4 regions of the Veillonella sp. LMAG:90 genome follow, and region 2 is predicted to be linked to each of the others. Evidence: riboswitches for the same ligand, from Rfam matches in the RefSeq annotation. Region 2 holds a riboswitch; each other region holds the start of a gene.

Region 1 (5,024 bases), 610 kb from region 2:
TCATAGGAAATTAAAATATACGGTAATTTATTACTCTGTAATTGGCCTTCAAATTTGCTGTGCTGATTGCTGAGGCCGATTACGAGGTCCGGTTTCAAACCGATAAGTTGCTCCATGTTGATGTTGGCGGTCTGCCCTAAAGAAGGTAATTCTTTGAGGTGAGCGGGCATGTCATCCTGCGTTTCTACGCGGCTGATGGATTTGGCATCAATGGCATCCATGAAATAGAGTAGGGAATTGGCAAGTACCGCAATTCGTTCCGGTTTGGCCGGCACCGTATAGGTTTGATCCTTATAGGTTAAAGTACGGGTGGCTGCGGATGATGTGGAATCGGTTTTACCGCAGCCGGCGAGGATAGCCATAATGACTGTCATCGCCATTACAATAATGGTTAAGCGTGAAAATTTTCTCATAATACACCTGCCTGACAGTAGATAAAAAGTACGTAAAAGTATTACCTGTGAGTAAGCAGGTAATTCATAGCGGTTCCAAAACAAGCTTTAGTAAAATCTGTTTCGCAAACTCATACTTGTACTATACCACAGGTGATGGTGGTTGCCTATGGTTATGTGTTGCGTATGGTTATATGGTGCCTATCGTTATATGGTGCGTATGGCACTTTTATAGATCCAAATATAGCAATTAAAAGAGGCTGTAAGTAAAATGTGATATGCTCTACATTTTATTACAGCCTCCTTATGTATAGAACGCTTTTGGTTGGTCAAAACGTCTTAGCTTGTAAGTGCGTTTTGGCAATAATATGAACCCTTACAGTGTTATATCTTATTTAGCGTCGTTTTGAAGAGCTTGCCAAGCTTCATCGGCATGAGCGGCAAAGAGGTCACGGATTTTCTGGTTTTCACCAAGACCATGGATGTAAGTGTCTACTTTGAAGCCGTCAGCCAACAAGATGGATTTATGGGAATCAGGTTCGTCACCGGACATATCGTTGTTGGCATGGTCGCCGGCTACCATCATGAATGGCATAAGGGTTACATGTTCGATGCCTTTTGCTTTCAATTGAGGAACGATGTCTTCAAGGCTTGGCCATCCTTCTACGGTGTAGATGTAAGTGTTGTGAAGACCGGCCGATTCCAAACGATCTTGGATTACGGAATAGTAAGCGTTGGAAGGATCCGGAGTGCCGTGAGCCATGATAAGTACAGCATCTTTAGGACCTACTTTAGGGAACTGAGTTGCTACAGCTTGTACAGTTTTAGCAATATCGTCAGTTTGACCTTCTTGGCCCATCCAGTACATGAGAGGTGTACCAAATGTCATTTTTTTGAAGTTATGTTTGTACTGATTGTAAACAGCTGTTTTATAGTTGTATTCGATACCAGGGATTACGTCGAGAGTTGCCAAAGCAACGCGAGTGTAACCTTCAGCTTTTAATTGATCGAGTGCTTCTTCAGGCGTAGGGTAGGTGATACCTTCTTTAGCTTTGATACGATCGATAATGATGTGGGAAGTGAAAGCTGTAACTACTTTTACGCCCGGATGTTGTTCTTTAATTTCGTTGATAGTCGCATCGATTGTTTTAGCACGAGTATCAGTGAATGTAGTACCAAAGCTCATTACTACGATAGCATCTTTGTTAGGTGCTTTAGCCAATACAGGATCGGTTGTGTTGTAAGTGCGAACACCGATTTCAGTTGCTTCCAATAATGCAGGGGTAGCAGTTGTTACTTCGTCACTTAATTGGTAAGCAGCGTTTACGTCTGTAGCAAGGAATCCGAAGCCTGTTAAAGCGGCCACTGCTAATGTTGTAGCTAACGTTTTTTTGAAAAAATGTTTACTCATTTCATTCACTCCTCGTGATAAAAAGAAGATAAAAATAAAAACTAAAAATAGAATAAAATAAAATACAAAAACCTCTGCCCACAGGGCAGAGGTAGTATTAATAATCACTAGTTATGCTAAGCACCTGACGTATATTAGTTCATATCAAACTTAATTAAGTCGTTTATGAATTAAAAAAATAATTCCCGGTCAGTGTATAGTACAGGTAGTGACATTGATTAACCTCGCCATCCTTCGTGGGTTATCGGCAATCCATCAAGGCAGGTCTTCTGGCTCAAGTTCAACGCAACAATCACCTTCCCAGAAACTTCCAGTGGTATTTTGATTGTGCTCCCTCTTACAGCGGCGGGACCGCGGCAGCTTCTACTGCTCTTCTCTATTAAGTCGGGCACCTTGAAGGTCGTATTCATTTGATAATCATCATAGCAGAATAAATGTCCACTGTCAATGCAATACCGGGTAGGGTATACTCACTGTGAATGGAAATTACCCGGGTCATATAACTCCTAGGAATAAGGGACTTATTTATGAGTAATAACTTTTGGTTATTTGTGATACACTTTTTTGATTACACATAGGCAAAGGAGTCAAAGTTTGGTACTATGAATAGAGAATGGTGTTCATCATAGGGCAATGTGCTTTATGATAAATAGCTATATATTAACAAAGGAGGTCCATCGTATGGATCAATTTACAAATGGTGCCGGTCCTAATGAACTATCGGAATCGGTATATGAAGTGGCATTTACGCCTGTATTGGAACGTGAAGAGTATCAAGGTGAACCTTTACATTCCAAATTATTAGCTCTTAAAAGCGCCATGGGCGAAGAGGATTTTAACGAATATATTAACAGCTTATTGCGCATTACCTATAATTGCAAACAATTGTGGTTAATTACTAAAAGCGAACGTAAACGTACGTTAATTGAAGGCAAATTTTTACCTATGATTGCTGAGATTTTTGAAGTAGCAGCACCGCGCGTGTTCTCGCAACCATAATTATTATCAATTATAGGCGTAACAATACATTGCTTTTTGATTGAATGAATGACTAAATTAAGAAACTTGATGTATAAAAATTCATGAATGAGGAATATTAATTATTAGATGTTATCTGTATCAATCGTAGACCGTGATTGGTATAGTATTATCTGAATTATTAATATAATACCTGTAAGCAAGTAGTATTCTTTGTAATAGTAATGGGATATAAATTCTCTTTAAATCGATGAAAATAGAAGTGAATCGGTAAAGATAAATATAGTTGATGAAAATATAATTAAATTTCCGATTTATCATTGATAATCATTGATAAGTTTGAAAATGAGAGAAATTCTCATTGACTAAAAATAAAATCTAACGTATCATTATACCAACGAAGAATAATCAACATGTATTTCGAATGTATTCGATAATGTGAAATATGACAGATTTTTGTCAGATTAAGAGGTTCGATTATGGTATAAGTTTAGAGGTATTTTTGATATCGGAGGATTTATAAAATGAGTACAAAGGGTATTATCTTAGCGACATTCGGTTCAATATACGGCGAAGCCGTAGAGAAATCCGTAGGCATAATGGAAGCAAAGATTAAAAAAGCATATCCCGATGCAGTAATTCGCCGTGTCTTTTTGGCGGATGCGCTGGTGGAGAAGTGGAATGAAAAATATGAAAAACCGGTACAATCTTTGGAAGCCGTGTTGGCTGAATTTAAGAATACCGGCGTCCGCGATGTATTTGTTTTACCATTTGCCTTGGTAGCCGATCAATGTTATCAAAAGATGCGTAAAGCTATTGCCGCATTTACCTATAATACTGAACGAAACGCCATGCGCATTCACGTAGGTAAGCCACTCTTAAGTTCTTTAGGTGTAAAAAACTATGCCGATGATTATGTGGCTACCATTGATGCCATTATGAAGCACGTGAATATTCGCGCCTTGAATAAATCCATTTTGCTTATGGCAAACGGCCAAAATCAATTGGAATTCAGTGCTTTGCAGTTAAAATGCTTATACGGTAACGGCCAAAATGTGGCGGTGTTTACATCGAATGGATTCCCTAATTTCAAACAGGCTTTATCTTTATTGGAACGCTTAGATCATAAAGAAGTTTTGGTAGTGCCGTTGGCGCTTATCGGCTCAGAACATTTGATGGACTTCTTAGGTGGCGATCGTTCCGATTCCGTAGCTACTTTGCTTACTGAAGAAGGCTATGGTGTTTCTATTTGGAATGAAGGCTTAGGTGAAAACCCGTTTATTCAAGAGTTATTCTTAAAACATTTAGCCCAGTCCATTCGCATGATTGAGCGTAAACAGCAGGCGCATCAGCAGGCTAAGACGGAAAGCGTAAACCGCTCGAGTATGGCTGTTTAATACGTTAAAATTACATACTAACGGTCCTCGTTTTGGGGACCGTTTTTTTTAAAGGAGGGTGTATGAAGCAAGCTGTTTTAGTAGTCGCTTTTGGCACTACGGTGCCAACGGCACGGATCAATCAAATCGATCCGGTTGTGGATTTTATCAAAAAAGAGTTTAAAGACTATGAAGTTCGTTTAGCTTTTACTTCACGCATTATTGTTAAACGTTTGCGTGAACGGGGCGAAGAAATCGATACGGAGCAGAGTGCCATTGAGGCCTTAATTGCTGAAGACTATGAATCCATTGCGGTGCAACCGCTTCATATGATTGGCGGCGAAGAATTTGATAAATTGAAAGCCAATATAATGGCTTATGAAGGACAAGGTTCTTTGAAACACATTGCTATGGGACGCCCTTTACTGTATTTTATCGGTCAGGAAGAACGACCTGATGACTATGAAGCACTCATTGAGAATTTTATAAAAAAACTTAATGTACCGGCAGAAGAAGGTCTGTTATTGGTCGGTCATGGTGGCATGAGCGTAGGTAACACGGCGTATGCCGCGTTACAGTTGAAATTGTGGCGTGCCGGTCATACCAATGTTCGTGTGACGACCTTGGAATGCTTCCCCGAATTGGAGGATACGGTTATTCCGTGGGAATGGCTTGACGGGAAACGGCCGGGACGCATTCAGGTGCATCCCCTTCTTTTAGTGGCCGGTGATCATGCCTTAAACGATATCTTCGGCGATGAAGATGACAGTGTACAATCCATGTTGGAAGAAGCAGGCTTTGAAGTGGTACGTCATTTGAAGGGACTTGGTGAGTATCGCGGTGTTCAGGAAATATTCGCAGACCACT
Region 2 (5,024 bases):
CTTGTAGTCGTACAGATTGGTTCATTACCTCTTCTGGCCGGTTCAAATCGCCAACTACTTACTGCATCCAAGGCAGCCTGATCCAGGGTATCACTACCTGATGAATCATTTATCCAAACAGACTCAACACTTCCGTCAAGGCCTATAGTTAAACCAACGCCAACACTGCCACGCACATTTTGATTGCGAGCCGATCTTGGATATTTTGGTTTGGGCGTATATGTCGGTACCGGCCTATAAAAAGTAGTATCAACCTCCGTACCGTTAGGATCCCCCTGAATGCCGGTTTCTGTACCGGTACCGAAACCGGCAAGACCACCGCTGCCGGAACCACTGCCACCACTATTAAGAGCTGAATCCAAGCCTGCACTTACTACGCCTTGTTGGATTGTTTCCTGCTGTTTAGTAACAATACTATTTTCATTATTACTGGTTAATGGCTCAGAATATTCAGGCAACGCCGTCATAGGCGTTACTGCCGGTAAATTAGCTCCAAAATTTCCACTACCATCACCACCGTCGCCACCGCTATTAGGATTGCCCTTAGGATTAGGATGTTTAATTTCTACATAATCCACCTCAATAATCGATGACATATCATCCGCTTTAGGGATGGCCGGCCATGGCAAAAAAGGAATAACGGTTAATACAACGGCATGAAAAATGAGTGAGGCGACCCAAGGCTTAGTCCACATATTTCGACTATTCATTGAATTCTCTCCTATCTTTCTTCAGCGGCTATAGATACTTTTTGAATCCCTGATTTTTTAGCTGTATCAATAACACTTACTACACGTCCATAATTAACACCCGCATCACCGCGAACAATAATGGCCAGCTCCGGATTTTTACTTTTTTCAGCTTCCAAGCGTGCTTTCAACTGACCTTCCGGAATTCGTTCCTGTTCCAAATAAATGGCTCCGTCCGCCGTTACCGTTATTGGCAATACTTTATCTAAGTTTACTTTAGATGTTGCAGCTTGCGGCAATTGAATAGGAACACTCTTTTGAACAACCATCGTCAACATACTCATCATGAAAAATACCAATAAAAAGAAGATAATATCAATCATAGGTATAATCATCAATTTAGGTTGATGTTCTATTTTCATTGACTTAAGCTTCATGACGTACACCTGCATTCGTATTAATTACATATAAAGAAGCAACATACTCAATATCGGCAATCAATACATTAACACGCTGAGCCAAATATGTATGAATTACCAAAGCCAAAATAGCTACCAATAAACCTGTAGCAGTCGCAATCAAGGCTTCACCGACACCGCCGGTAATAGCAAACGGCTCACCGGATTCGATAGAAAGCACACTAAAAGAACCAATCATACCGACAACAGTACCCAATAGACCTAATAACGGCGATAAGGTAACAATAGTTTCTAAATAATTCAGATATTTCTTTAATTGGAACACTTCGTGCGTAGCAATACTTTCTACCACATCAGCAGCTTTTAAATCTTCAGTACGCTCAACAATAGCCGTTTTAACAATATTACCGGCTACGCCCCCTGCTTCATCACAAAGCGCTTTAGCTTCTTCTAATTGACGAGTACGCAGTAAATTCGGTAATTGTTCTTTTAATAAATCAATATTAGATGATGCCGCCTTGTAACATAAATAACGATTTACACCTATTGTTACGGCTATAATTGAAGCCAGTAAAATAGGATACATAACTAAGCCACCCTTATGAAATAATGCTAAAATTTCCACGATTTTAAATCCTCCTTGATAAACACATCTCACAAAAACTATAAAAAAAGGACACATCTACGAAGATGTGTCCATAATAAAACGAATGTTTATATTATCGCTAATCCCCTTCCCATCGCTCGTAGGTTAAAACGGTGATTCTCCTATAGGCAGTTCTCCTGGCTTAGATTCATCGCTTACCTCGCCTTCCCAGAAAAATCCAGTGGCAATGTGAGGTTTGCTCCTCCGACAGTGGCGGGACCGCATCGGCTTATACCGATTTCCCTATTAAGTCATCTGACACCTATATAATGTACTTTATTAATTATATGATTATAGTATATAAAACTACATAATAGCTGTCAACTGTCCACATCTTCTTTGAATTAAATTAAATAAAAAAGTGTCATTATTTAGTTTTTAAGATAATTTAATACTATATAGTACTCTCAAATACTACATGAGGATATGTATTATCTGCAAAATAATGAACTGATGATTCAACACCATATAGCGTTTTTATAAAATCAACTGTCAATAATTCCTTGGGAGTTCCTTGACCTACCACATGCCCATCTTTAAGAGCTATCAAACGATGACAAAATTTAGCCGCTATATTCAAATCATGAACTGCCATCAAAGTAGTACGCTGTAATTTCTGAATAAGCTCCATTATTTCCAATTGATAGCGAATATCCAAATGATTGGTGGGCTCATCCAAAATTAGACACTCAGTATCTTGTGCCAATGCTCTCGCTAGAATAGTCCGCTGTTGTTCACCACCTGATAACGTATTAAAGCTTTGTTCCGCCTTTTCGAGCAGGCCTACTTTTGCCAAAGCTACTCTAGCCAATTCAAAATCATCTTTAGTATCACGCGACAACAGTTTTTTATAGGGAGCACGCCCCATCAAAACAATATCAATTACTTTAAAATCAAAATTATATATGTTATGTTGTGCCACTACGGCCATTTTTGAAGCTGTATCCCGATAGGATAATTCATCTATTAATTTACCGTCAATCGTAATTTTACCTTCATCCGGTTTTAACGTTCGATACACACACTTGAGAAAGGTGCTCTTACCGCTGCCGTTAGGACCGATAATTCCGAGGATTTCATTATTATATAATTCAATATTAATTCCTCGTAAAATAATCTTCTTACCGACGGACAACTGAATGTTTTGAGTACTAATTTCCATACCTTCACCTTAATTCCCAAATGAATAGGTTCTTTTAACTATTAAAAATACAAAGAACGGTGCCCCAATGACAGAAATAAGAATCCCAATCGGCAATTCTGCATGCGGCAATAAAATCCTACATAAAGCATCCGCTATAACCAAGAATATAGCTCCGACCAATGCCGAAAAAGGAATCAGCTTAATATGACCGGTTCCGACAAATAAACGAACCACATGCGGCACTAAAAGTCCTACAAAACCTATAATACCGGCTGAATATACAGCAAATCCGACAATTAGCGAACTCACTAACAAATGAATCTGTCTATATTTGTTAAGATCATAACCCAAAGTGATAGCCGCTTCATCGCCAACCAACATTAAATTAAGCATTCGACTTTGTAACCACAGAAACAATATAGAGCAAGCCATCACGACAGATAATACTTTTAATACGCCCCACGTTGCTCCGGCCATGCTTCCCATCATCCAAAATGCTATCGATTGCATAGCCTCTTTATTATTTGCAAAATATACAACTAAGCTTGTAAAAGAAGAGCACACTGCGCTCAAAGCTAAGCCTGCCAACAACAATTTAGTGGAATTTGCACGGCCACCCATATTGGCGATGAATATTACGCCTAACGAAATGGCGAAAGCACCCATAAAAGCCATAATGCCAACAGAATTATCACCAAAAGTAAACGAAAGGCCAAACAAAATAGCCACGGTCGCTCCCAATGAAGCTCCCGAAGAAATTCCTAAAATATAGGGGTCCGCTAAAGGATTTCGGACAATAGCCTGCATGACTACACCGCTAACGGCTAAGCCGGCACCGACTAGAGCCGCCATTAAAATTCTTGGGAAACGCAACAACCAAACAATATCATGAATTCCCCCTTGTCCCGGGGCCTCTATAGGCAATGAACTATTCCACCCGTTAACCAACGTCTCCCAAATAACTGAATTCGGTAATCTCACGTTTCCTATGGTGAGAGCTAAAAACATTGCTAACGCCAGTATTATCCCCAAAGTTAAAGCGGCCGTTGTGTATTTAGTTGCCTGTAACCAATTTTTCATGCGGCCCCTCCTTTGCCAATTCCGGATACAATCCATCTACAATAATTTGAATGCCGTCTTTAACCCGTATTCCCGGAGAATAAACGGCATACAACGGTAAAATTTTAATCGAATGATTTTTGACACTGGTTAAACTTTGTAAAGCAGGATTATTGTATAAACGAGCAACTATTTTATCGGCATTCTTATACTCCGACTCTACAATTACAACAAATAATACATCCGGATTCAAAGTTATCAGTTCCTCATAACCGGTACGCTCCTCTTGTGGCAATAAAAGTTCCCCGCCTACTTGTTCAATGATATTACCGGCTAATGTAGTTTCATTGTATAAGCGCAAGTCTTTGCCTTCCAACTCTACAATAAGAGCCAGGGGCTTTTTACCTTGTGAAAGTCCCAGTTCACGACCTTGATTAACCTGTTGCTCCAAACTCTGAACTAATTGTTTGGCTCTCTCTTCTCTATTAACGATTTCACCAATCTGAAGTATATACTCGTACTCTTCCGATAAAGTATGGTTTTTATTAAGCTTACGTCCATAAGAGCTTTGAGCTATATAAGTACCGATTTGCCTATCTTGATAAAACGCAGTATTCCCGAATACACTTCTGCCAAAGGTCGAATACCATCCCAAGATAAAGTCGGGTTCATTATATAAAACACTTTCTTTATCAGGCATCTGCATACTTTTATAAGGTATTTGATTATAGGCCTCACGATATTCAGGTGATATATATTCCGCATCTGGAACACCTATAGCGGCTATAATATCTTTACCTACTCCTAAGGCCAATAATGTTTCAATTGAGTTTTGCCAAACCGCTATAATCCTGTGCGGAGCTCGAGTATATCTAATAGTTTGCTCGGTTCCATCGGACATCAATTGCTTAATCTCTCTTGGATACCCTTCTTCTATTATTTTAGAGTCATACGTAATGCTGTCTCGATTAATACCTCTTTCAAATGCAGTTTCAGATTGTGAGTTTGTTCTACAGGCACTGCTGATAATGCATATGAAAATTAATAGTAAGCACAATGTATATTTC
Region 3 (5,024 bases), 990 kb from region 2:
CTGATTAGGTAAATATGCATGATCAAAAATATTTTGTAATAATTCATTTACAATCAAAGAGATTGTAACAACTTGGTCAGTTGTTACGTATATTGAGTCATCTACATGCATAAATATTTCAATATCTCTGAAATTTCCAAACATATGATGGAAATTATGGATGACTGTAGTTAACGTTTGTTTTAACGAAGTATAACTGTCAACTTGTTTAGAAAGTAACTCATGAGTTGACGCAATCGTCATAATACGCGATATGCTATCATGCAACACTTTCTTCGTTTCGTCTGACTGAGCCCTCCGTTCTTGTATCTTCAATAAAGATACTATTGACTGCAAGTTGTTCTTTACACGATGATGAATTTCACGAATAGCAACTGCTTTTAATACAAGTTCTTCTTCTCGCTTTTTTACCTCTGTTGTATCCTGAATAATCACAACTAAACGCTGCTTATTTTTAATCCAACTGTACTTAATCGTAAAATAATACTGCAAATAATGGGTCTCCACATCAAAAAACCAATTACTTGATGAGCGTTCTGCACGAAATTTAATATAATCAAATGTATAATAGTCTAATGTTAAATTATCATAAAATAAACCAATTATTTCATCTTGATAACCCAATTTTTTATACAATTGCTTTGCTTCTTCATTGGCCGTTATTAAATAACCATCGCCATCGAAAATAAGGACATTTTCAGATAATCGATCTACGAAAAAGTTCTGTGCCTCTTCTTCCGCACTCATAATAGTACTTGGCTTTAAATCATTAGAAGTGGCCATTCCAGGCGTTCCTGCATCAGTTTCTACAATTAAAACACCGATAGTTTTGTCCAATAATTTTATGGGGTAAATATTTTGTGTAATTAGTTTTCCTTCTTGAGATACCGCAATAAGCCCTAATGTATTTAAACCGGTTGCAATAGATCGTAAAACACCTGGTTCATTTTCCAATAAAGCATCTAATCCTACTACCGTCTTTTCATACATAGACGGCTTAATTAAAGGCTGTCTATGATATACCACTAAAGCAGATTTCGTTACTTCATTATAAATGTCAATAAATACATCTGCATCAGGATATAATAACGAATCAGCCAAATGATATATAACTTGTACTAATTCTTTAACTTCATCCGCAGTTAAGTCCGAATAGGTATCACACAGTTTGCGTAAAATTGCTTCATCCGGATTAGCTATATCTAACGCCATATCATTCACTATCCATTATAATTAATTCAGCAATTTCACTCATTTTAGAGCGTCTATCCATACTCAAGCGGCGTAATTTTTTATAGGCTTCATCCTCAGTAATTTTTAAATCACGGCATAGAATTCCTTTAGCCTTTTCAATTACTTTCCGTTCTTCTAAACGAAGCTTTAATCCCTCAATTTCTTGTTCTAAATTTTCAGTTTGTTGCCCCTTAGCGATTGCTACTTCAATAGTCGGAATAAGAGATTTTTCATCAATTGGTTTAATTAAATAGCCTGTTGCACCAAGCTTTTTCGCTTTTTCTGTATTTTCAAAATCTCCATAAGCAGTTAAAAAAACTATACTGCTCGCCAATTTATCTTGCGCAACTTTTTTTGCTGCCTTTAAACCATCAAGTACCGGCATTTGAATATCCATCAATACTAAATCCGGTTTTACATTACGGCAAATCTCTACTGCCTCAAAGCCATCGGCTGCTTCGCCGCTTACTTCATAGCCTGCATCTGTTAAGATATCTTTAATATCTAAACGAGTTATTGGCTCATCATCGACAATAACTATTCTTCCTCGCATAAGTAGGTCTCCTCGATTTCTTAAGTTCTGGTAATTTCACAACCTAATGCAAATTTTAAAATATTTCGTAGCCCGTCCACAACAGCTCGCAACGCCGTTTCAACGGAACTAACATCACCATAAATAACCACCGATCCGGAGAATCGGTCTACAAAACCAATTTTAACATCACCACTTTTAGTTGCTATATCAACAGCGATTATAGCTGCTTCTGCCGGTGTTATTGTTAAAATCCCAAGTGCATTGTATACATCACTGGGTAATCCCAACTTGCCATAAATCTCCTTAGCCGGATTGGCAATAATATGGGCTAGCGTTATCTGTTTCCCAGGAACGTATTCTTGAATCATACGCTGTTTTTCTTCCATAGCCACACCTTTCCAGCATTACCTTATCAGACTGACGGTTAAGCAATTTGATTTAAAATATTTTTAATATCATCTGCCGTAGGTATTCTTGGATTAGCAGCTGTACATGCATCAGCTAACGCAGCTTTTGCAATAGCATCACCGCTCTCCATAATTTCACTACGATTAAACCCACAATCAGTTAATGTTAAAGGCATTTTCAGAGTACTCTGTAAATGCTTAATCTGCCGAATTAAAGCAGCCACTCCGATTCTCGGATTTACACTAGTTGTCGCTTTAACAATATTCGCCAATCTAGTATATTTCTTAGCAGCATATAAATCTTTGTTTTGATAATCACCATTATACGCCACAATATGCGGCAATAAAATAGCATTGATTCGTCCATGCGGTACATGGAATCTACCGCCGATAGCGTGTGCCATACCGTGATTTAATCCCAAGTTCGTCAAATTAAATGCCATACCGGCCATACAGGAAGCCACATGCATCTGTTCTCTGGCATAACTATTCGTACCGTTCGAAAATGCTTCCGGCAAATATTCAAACACTAATTGAATTGCATATTCAACTAATACTTTTGCCATAACATTTTCATTCAATGATACATAGGATTCAATTAAATGAACTAAAACGTCCATGCCTGTATCAGCCGTAATACTAGGCGGTACACTCATTACTAAGCGAGTATCTAAAATTGCAATATTAGGTTGTATTTCATCGGTAACAATCGGATATTTTGTTCCTGTTTCCAGCATTGTGATTACTGAAAAATTTGTTACTTCTGAACCGGTACCACTTGTGGTCGGTACAGCAATAAACATTAAATCTTTATTGGCTTTAACGCGATTGCCGAAATACAACATAGCTTTCCCCGCATCAATAGCAGATCCACCACCTACTGAAATAATTGCATCAGCATTTGATTCTACTAAGTGACTTACACCGGCAGCGACTACTTCAGTCGGCGGATCCGGAACAATATCACTAAAAATCTCTACTTCAGCAAAGTCTAAGTTCTCCGTTACATGTGAAATCATTCCAGACTGAACCATAAATGGATCCGTCACTATGAAAACCTTTTTTACAGGGAGATCACGAAGACCTTGCAACGCATCTTCCCCTACCCATAGTGTCGTAGGAAATTTAATTTTCTGCATACATGCTCTCCTGCTTAACAAATAAAAAAAGAAGCCCTCACGGAATACACCCTCCGTTTAAGCTTCATTGCAAACCATGCACGCCATTGTACACGAAAATCTTATAACAATAATTTATACTTAACCAAAAAAAATGTCAATAAAAATTACGTATTTCAATTATGCATAATCTATATACTATTTCAAATTTTCTCCGATTTATACCTAAATTAGCAGTTATTTTAACTTGTTCTCGCTTTGACTATGATATAACACCCGATGACAAAAGGGTTCTTTACACTTATAACAAAAGGGCATGGAGTACTAACTCCATGCCCTTTTCCTATTTTTGAACTAATGTCACACTCCACTGTGCTGTGCTCTCTCATCATTGAACGACTAACATTAGTCCATCAATAGACGCACGTCTCTGTGCAAGACAGATTAATACATGCCGGTTTATTTTCTGCATTAATTCCAGTGAAGTACTACAATGCCACAAAAACAACATCCTGTCTTACCTTGAAACAGCATGTGTAATGAAATCCGCGAAAGACCTGACTTAGGCAAAAGCCATCACAGTGGCGGGACCGTGTTAGATTCTCACTAACTTCCATCGTCAGATTTCATATTTCTATTAATCTAAAAGTAATAATAACATATCTTAATCAATTCTGCAAGAACAGGATAATCCCAATAATTATTTTATATTTTTGGTCTTAGCATTATGAAATACTTCAGCACTTCTGGTATAAAATATATCTTCCATACCTTGTTTAGTGTTTAAGTATCTTGCTAAAGCATAAAAATAGTCTGATAATCGATTAACAAACATAACCAACTCTCCCGGTATTTTCGCGGTCATCTGTAATCGAACTATTCGTCGTTCGGCCCGTCTTGCAATCGTCCGTGCCATGTGAATCATACTGGCCTCACGAGTTCCACCGGGCAAAATAAAACGATTAATCTCCGGTGATTTAGCCGTATACTCATCAATTCGGGCTTCCAACCATGATATAGCATCAACAGGTAAAGTTATTTCTCGATTTAACGACTCCGGAGTTGCTAAATCAGTACCTACATCAAATAAGAAATGCTGTAAATGTTGTAATTCATTTTTTTCCTCGAATAAAGACGAATCAAATTGCGATATAGCATAACCAATCCACGAATTTAATTCATCAATAGTACCATAGGTATCTACTCGATCTGAATCTTTTGATACTGCAATACCGCCCACTAAACGGGTCATCCCCTTATCGCCGGTTTTAGTGTAAATTTTCATAGTAAAGCTCCTTTCTCATTACATGGTATATATATCATTGAAATACCGGTAATTATAGAGAATATTATGAGAATCACTAATTATTCCTCATTAAAAATCCTCTTTCAAAGCCACTATGCTTTATTTACACTTCATTGTGTTAACTTGATAATACAAATAAGCCTCATTTTTGTCAATTTACTAATTATCATAGATTGCTGACTATTTACATTTATTTAAAAATCCTGTATCTTAAAACTACATACAGTAAACTCTTGCTTAACATTCCTTTTTATTATACACCGTTAATAAGGAGTGTTTTTATGAAAAAAATTATGTTTGTTGGCCCCATTGGTGTTGGTAAAACAACTCTAACACAGCGAATTGAAGGTGTTGAAATCATTTACGCAAAAACACAAACGGTTCAATTTCATGACGATATTATTGATACGCCGGGTGAGTTTGTC
Region 4 (5,024 bases), 960 kb from region 2:
CCATCTCTACAACCGCAACCCCACCAAGCAACCAGCCCATGGACATACCGAAGATGGTAAGTAGTGGTAAAAAGGCATTTGGCAAAATATGTTTAAACATGATTTCCGTATTTGTCATACCGCGTGCTCTAGCACCTACGGCATAATCTTTATTGATTTCTTCCAAAACTACCAAACGTACCTGGCGCATAAATTTTGAAATTAACGTAAATGCCAAGGTAAAAGCAGGTAAAATCGCATTTTTTAACGAAACGGTTGCCGTCGCAATCGGGGCAATACCCAATTTATAGCCAAAAATGTAAAGCAACATAAGACCAAGCCAGAAAGCCGGTATGGAAATACCGATAAATGCAATTCCGCGGAAGAGGTAGTCAGGCCATTTATTCTGGTAGATAGCGGCGATAACCCCCATGGGAACGGCTATGACGAGTAGCATCACAATTGTTACACTCGCCAACATAAGTGTACCCGGTAAGGCCTCCATCATCTTATCTACAACAGGTTTCTTGGCTGAATACGACATTCCAAGATCCCCTTGCACCGCATGAGACAACCAATTACCATATTGCACCAAGAACGGTTTATCTAACCCCAATTCCTGCCTCGTATGATCAATCAGTTCCTGTGAAACCATGGTATCCGCGGTTTCCAAAATCATGAGCACAGGGTCGCCCGGCGCCAGAAAACTTAAACTGAAAGTTAAAAATGTAACCCCAATTACCGTCACCAACACCTGCCCCAAATGCTGCAGTGTTTTTTTAAACATTCCTGTCCCCCCCTAATATACTCAATTTTCAAACTTACACTATCAACATCTATGAATCCTTTTTAGACAATATCGTTTTAAATCAAACTTCTATTATAAAAATTCATAAAATTTAGTAAATAAAAAAACTCACCCTTGAAAGAGTGAGTACGCAAAACAAATTTTAGTCAAATTAACCCCATAACACATCCCATTAACTATGTGCAACAGTCAATTTGTTATAAGCAGGCTTTCTGGCTCATGATTCATCGTTTATTTCCAGCCTTCCCAGTTTCCCAGTGACTCCTTGTTGAAATAAACTCCTCATTTACAGCTGTTTCCAGCATAGGATTTGCACCTATTTTCCTCTTAAATCGCTCGGCATACCCGACACTTACAACACTAAGATCTTTTATAGAAGTTAGTCAGAGTATATTATTCAATTTCGAAAATAAAATCCTTTATCACTAATATATTAGCGTATTTATTGTAAATGTGTCAATAAAAAGTCAGGAATTTTTAGCCGTTTTAAGCTATTTTATAGAAAAATAATTCATTATATTGATAGATTCCTATGTTTACTCAAATTTTCTTTAATTTATTATACCCTAGTAGGTATAGTATTATACCGTAAGGGGTATATGTACTTCTTGCAATATACGTGAGTTTACCGGAGATAACACTCAAAAAATGAAGCTATAAGTCAACAGCAATAAACAATAAGGTCTATATTGATATTAATTATAATCAATTCATAGTTAACTGAATTTCTACTAAAATAGTAGCCTTAAAAAGTAAATAAAAATAAATTTAAGGCAGTAAAAATCATGTCAATTTTTTACTCATTTACACTTCACATTTCAAATAAAAGGTGTATAATAAACGGCGTATTATGTTTTTATCAAAGCATAATCAATAAATTAATTTATCGTGATTAATAAGGAGAATTTAGTGTTATGAACAGCAAGGATAAAACGCCGATTATACTGTATTTGGGGGAATTCAATAATCAGTTAGAGGCGGAAATCGTTGTTAAAGAAAAAAGGGAGCCCTATTATTCATCAAATGAAGAAAGCCCGGCGATGATTCGCCGAGCCTATTTTCAGTCAGAACATTATAGAAAGAAGAGAAGGAATTAAGGCTACGCCTTCACAAACTCACACCCTGTTTTAATAGGGAAGTTTTCATACGTTACCCAATCACTGGAACTTCCCACATAAAGAGCGGATTCAATACCGATTTCACTCATGGCGAGCATAGCAAGGCAAGCCGTAATACCGGAGCCGCAATATGTCACAATTGGTGTCTTAGTCGTTTTCAAATCTTTGAACATTTCTTTCAACTCTGCTTCAGACTTTAAACCGTTAGCAGTATAACAATTTTCCCAATAATAGTTGACTGCTGTCGGAATATGACCGGTCATACCATCCATGGTATCGATAACGCTACCGTCATAACGTTCGCTCGCACGAGCATCAACGATGATGTGGTCACCATTTTCACTGGCTGCCAACACTTCGGCACGGCTCATAAGCATATGAGGTTGTAAACGATAATCAAGTTGACTTGTTTCGGTTGGTAATTCAGTTGAATCAGTAGTTAAAGTATGTCCTTCTTTTACCCATCGTTCAATGCCGCCTTCTAATACTTTTACAACGTCTAAGCCGATGTATTTGAGCATCCACCATAAACGACCGGCTAAGAAAATCCAGCTGTCACAAATAACAACAGGAGTATCTTTAGTAATACCAAAACGTTCCATTTTTTTAGCAAATTCAACCATGTTTGGCAAAGGATGACGACCACCATGTTCTTCAACGGGATCGGATAAATCACCGGCTAAATTAATTGCAAAGGCTCCTTCAATGTGACCTGTGGCATAAGCTTTATCATCACGTACATCTAAAATTACAACGTCTTTTTGAATATTGGCTAACTCTTGAGGTGTAATAAAATTTTTCATCTTCGTACCTCCATATATATTAATACTATATTAGAAAACATCTATATAGTGTTATTGTAACAAAAACTAGGCTTATAGGACAAAAAGTGTGTGTGGCTTTTTTAAATTAATCCCAATAAATTGGAAATTCCGTGGACATATGGAACTCATTCCAAACAATGGCATCCCCCCATTGCGGCAAGATATTATCCACACGGTTATTCCGCATTATCCTACGGTAAGTAGCAGCGATTGTTTTATCTGTAGGCATACATTTTAATATTTCAGCAACAGGAAGCGGTCTAGGTGAGTGCTCGTAACACCACCAATAGACCGCTTTTAATCGTCTTTCTAAGGATAACCCTCTGTGATCTCGTAACATCCCCCTAAGTTGCGCATTAACGCCTCCTTCCAGTCGATTGTTCGTTGTAGGTACGGTAATATCTACAAACGTCAGGTAGGTAAATAGAGTGTCATCTCTAATTAATCGTAAAAGTCCTGCCTCAGCTTTTAAGAGGCGTTCATGAGTAGCCCTTTTATTCCCATTTTCGTCGACTGTCATTTCCCGTAAGAAGTCATCAAATTCTTCTCTCCAAGCTAATAATCCATCAATCCAAGTATAAGCATCATCTATCGATTGAATCTTAAATAAACGCTTTGCCAGTTCATATAAAGCCTTGCCGGCTATTGTTTTTGGTGCAGAAGTTGTATACCTTCTTACTTGCGCAAAAACGTGAAATAAACAACGTTGATGGTTACTTGTCGGCCACCTCTTTGCCAAGGCCTTAGCAAATCCGGATCCGCCATCTGAGATAACAACACGCGGAGGAGCAATACGGTCCATTAATGCTTGCCAAGCTCTAGAGTTCTCATATCTACATACATACCAGCCTAACACATGGTCCTTACTACAACAAATAAGTACACAGAGCTTACGCGTTAGGTATATGCCGTCAAAGTAAAGCACATCATATACTTCCTCAATCTTTGGTGGAAGGCACCATATGGACCAAAATTTAGCGGTTTTACGTCTAAATGTACGCCCGCCTCCAGGCATATCCTGCTGCATCTGTTTACTAAATAACCATTTCAAAAACAGCTTTAGATTATGACTATCGGTGTTAATTTTGTTAGTGAAAGCGACTTTACAGTGCTTACAAAACCATCGCTGAGAACCGGATTTCAATATACCGTGTTTTATACATTTTCGACCACAATCAGGGCAAACTACTTGTTTAATATTAATCATCCTCCTATTTATGTTTTTATTTAGGAAGATATAATACCATTTTAGTCAGTAGTTATGTGGGTTCACGCATGTTTTTACACACACTTTTTGTCCACCCTTTATCTTTGTCAAAAAAAGATAAAAGTGCTATAAACCCAGTATCTATCTAGGTTTACAGCACTTTTTACACACACTTTTTGTCCTATAACTCAAAAACTATTGGTATAGCCAATAAAAAACCCCGGCAACCTTTCGGCTACCGGGGTTTAATACTTCATATCAAGCTATAAAGTATTATTCTGCTGTGAATGGCAACAAAGCAATAGCGCGAGCGCGTTTGATTGCTAATGTTAATTTACGCTGATGTTTAGCGCAAGTGCCGGAAATACGACGTGGAAGAATTTTGCCGCGTTCAGTCGTGAAACGACGAAGTTTAGCAATATCTTTGTAGTCGATTTGATCTACATGATCAACGCAGAAGTTACATACTTTTCTTCTTGGTTTTCTGCTTCTATCTCTTCTCATTATGTGAATCCTCCTTTTCGAATTAGTAGGAGTCCTAAACACTAGAACGGAATGTTTTCATCGTTGCTGCTACCGAAGTTATCAAAATTAGAAGACCCACCACCGAAGCTATCGGTGTTCTGAGTATCTAAGGATGTACCAACAAAGTTGGCTACTACTTCAGTTACATAGCGTTTTTGCCCATCCTGAGTTTCATAAGAACGGGTATTCAAACGACCTTCAACGAAACAACGGCTCCCTTTACGTAGGTTACCAGCTGCTTCCCCTAATTTACCCCAAGCTACACAGTTAATGAAGGCGGTTTGTTCCTTCTGTTCATTGGTAGTGGAATCAAAATATGTGTTTGTCGCAGCCACTGTAAATGATGCTACGGCTCTACCGGTTTTAGTAAAGCGCACTTCAGGGTCACGAGCTAAATTACCTAAGATCTGTACTGAGTTCATAGTAAACCTCCCAGAGCTTACTTGCCGTGTTTAACAATTAGGTGTTTAAGGACATCATCGTTGATTTTTAATACACGATCGATTTCTTTGATTTCTGCAGGATCTGCTTCAAAGTTAACCAATACGTAGAAACCGTCAGTG

The links. Region 2 has a riboswitch for cobalamin ahead of CCC71_RS06015 (MotA/TolQ/ExbB proton channel family protein). Riboswitches for the same ligand answer to the same signal wherever they lie in the genome.
Region 1: linked by a shared signal. The riboswitch ahead of CCC71_RS08750 (sirohydrochlorin cobaltochelatase) and the one ahead of CCC71_RS06015 (MotA/TolQ/ExbB proton channel family protein) in region 2 are both predicted to bind cobalamin.
Region 3: linked by a shared signal. The riboswitch ahead of CCC71_RS10510 (1-propanol dehydrogenase PduQ) and the one ahead of CCC71_RS06015 (MotA/TolQ/ExbB proton channel family protein) in region 2 are both predicted to bind cobalamin.
Region 4: linked by a shared signal. The riboswitch ahead of nikB (nickel ABC transporter permease) and the one ahead of CCC71_RS06015 (MotA/TolQ/ExbB proton channel family protein) in region 2 are both predicted to bind cobalamin.

What each region holds. Positions count from the first base shown of each region.
Region 1 is NZ_NAND01000001.1:1,972,776-1,977,799, reverse strand. It holds gene CCC71_RS08755 (ABC transporter substrate-binding protein) at 1-413, opposite strand, end outside; gene CCC71_RS08750 (sirohydrochlorin cobaltochelatase) at 784-1,803, opposite strand; cobalamin riboswitch at 2,046-2,214, opposite strand; gene CCC71_RS08745 (hypothetical protein) at 2,485-2,802, shown strand; gene CCC71_RS08740 (sirohydrochlorin cobaltochelatase) at 3,306-4,178, shown strand; gene CCC71_RS08735 (sirohydrochlorin cobaltochelatase) at 4,241-5,024, shown strand, end outside.
Region 2 is NZ_NAND01000001.1:1,366,111-1,371,134, reverse strand. It holds gene CCC71_RS06025 (energy transducer TonB) at 1-710, opposite strand, end outside; gene CCC71_RS06020 (ExbD/TolR family protein) at 722-1,126, opposite strand; gene CCC71_RS06015 (MotA/TolQ/ExbB proton channel family protein) at 1,116-1,733, opposite strand; cobalamin riboswitch at 1,865-2,035, opposite strand; gene CCC71_RS06010 (ABC transporter ATP-binding protein) at 2,149-2,916, opposite strand; gene CCC71_RS06005 (FecCD family ABC transporter permease) at 2,926-3,978, opposite strand; gene CCC71_RS06000 (ABC transporter substrate-binding protein) at 3,953-5,024, opposite strand, start outside.
Region 3 is NZ_NAND01000001.1:2,360,284-2,365,307, forward strand. It holds gene CCC71_RS10495 (sensor histidine kinase) at 1-1,212, opposite strand, end outside; gene CCC71_RS10500 (ANTAR domain-containing response regulator) at 1,214-1,786, opposite strand; gene eutS (ethanolamine utilization microcompartment protein EutS) at 1,807-2,154, opposite strand; gene CCC71_RS10510 (1-propanol dehydrogenase PduQ) at 2,193-3,314, opposite strand; adenosylcobalamin (AdoCbl) riboswitch at 3,796-3,935, opposite strand; gene CCC71_RS10515 (cob(I)yrinic acid a,c-diamide adenosyltransferase) at 3,994-4,578, opposite strand; gene CCC71_RS10520 (EutP/PduV family microcompartment system protein) at 4,881-5,024, shown strand, end outside.
Region 4 is NZ_NAND01000001.1:408,138-413,161, reverse strand. It holds gene nikB (nickel ABC transporter permease) at 1-766, opposite strand, end outside; cobalamin riboswitch at 973-1,158, opposite strand; gene CCC71_RS01840 (hypothetical protein) at 1,702-1,884, shown strand; gene CCC71_RS01835 (sulfurtransferase) at 1,887-2,708, opposite strand; gene CCC71_RS01830 (IS1249 family transposase) at 2,815-3,927, opposite strand; gene rpsR (30S ribosomal protein S18) at 4,210-4,440, opposite strand; gene CCC71_RS01820 (single-stranded DNA-binding protein) at 4,482-4,883, opposite strand; gene rpsF (30S ribosomal protein S6) at 4,901-5,024, opposite strand, start outside.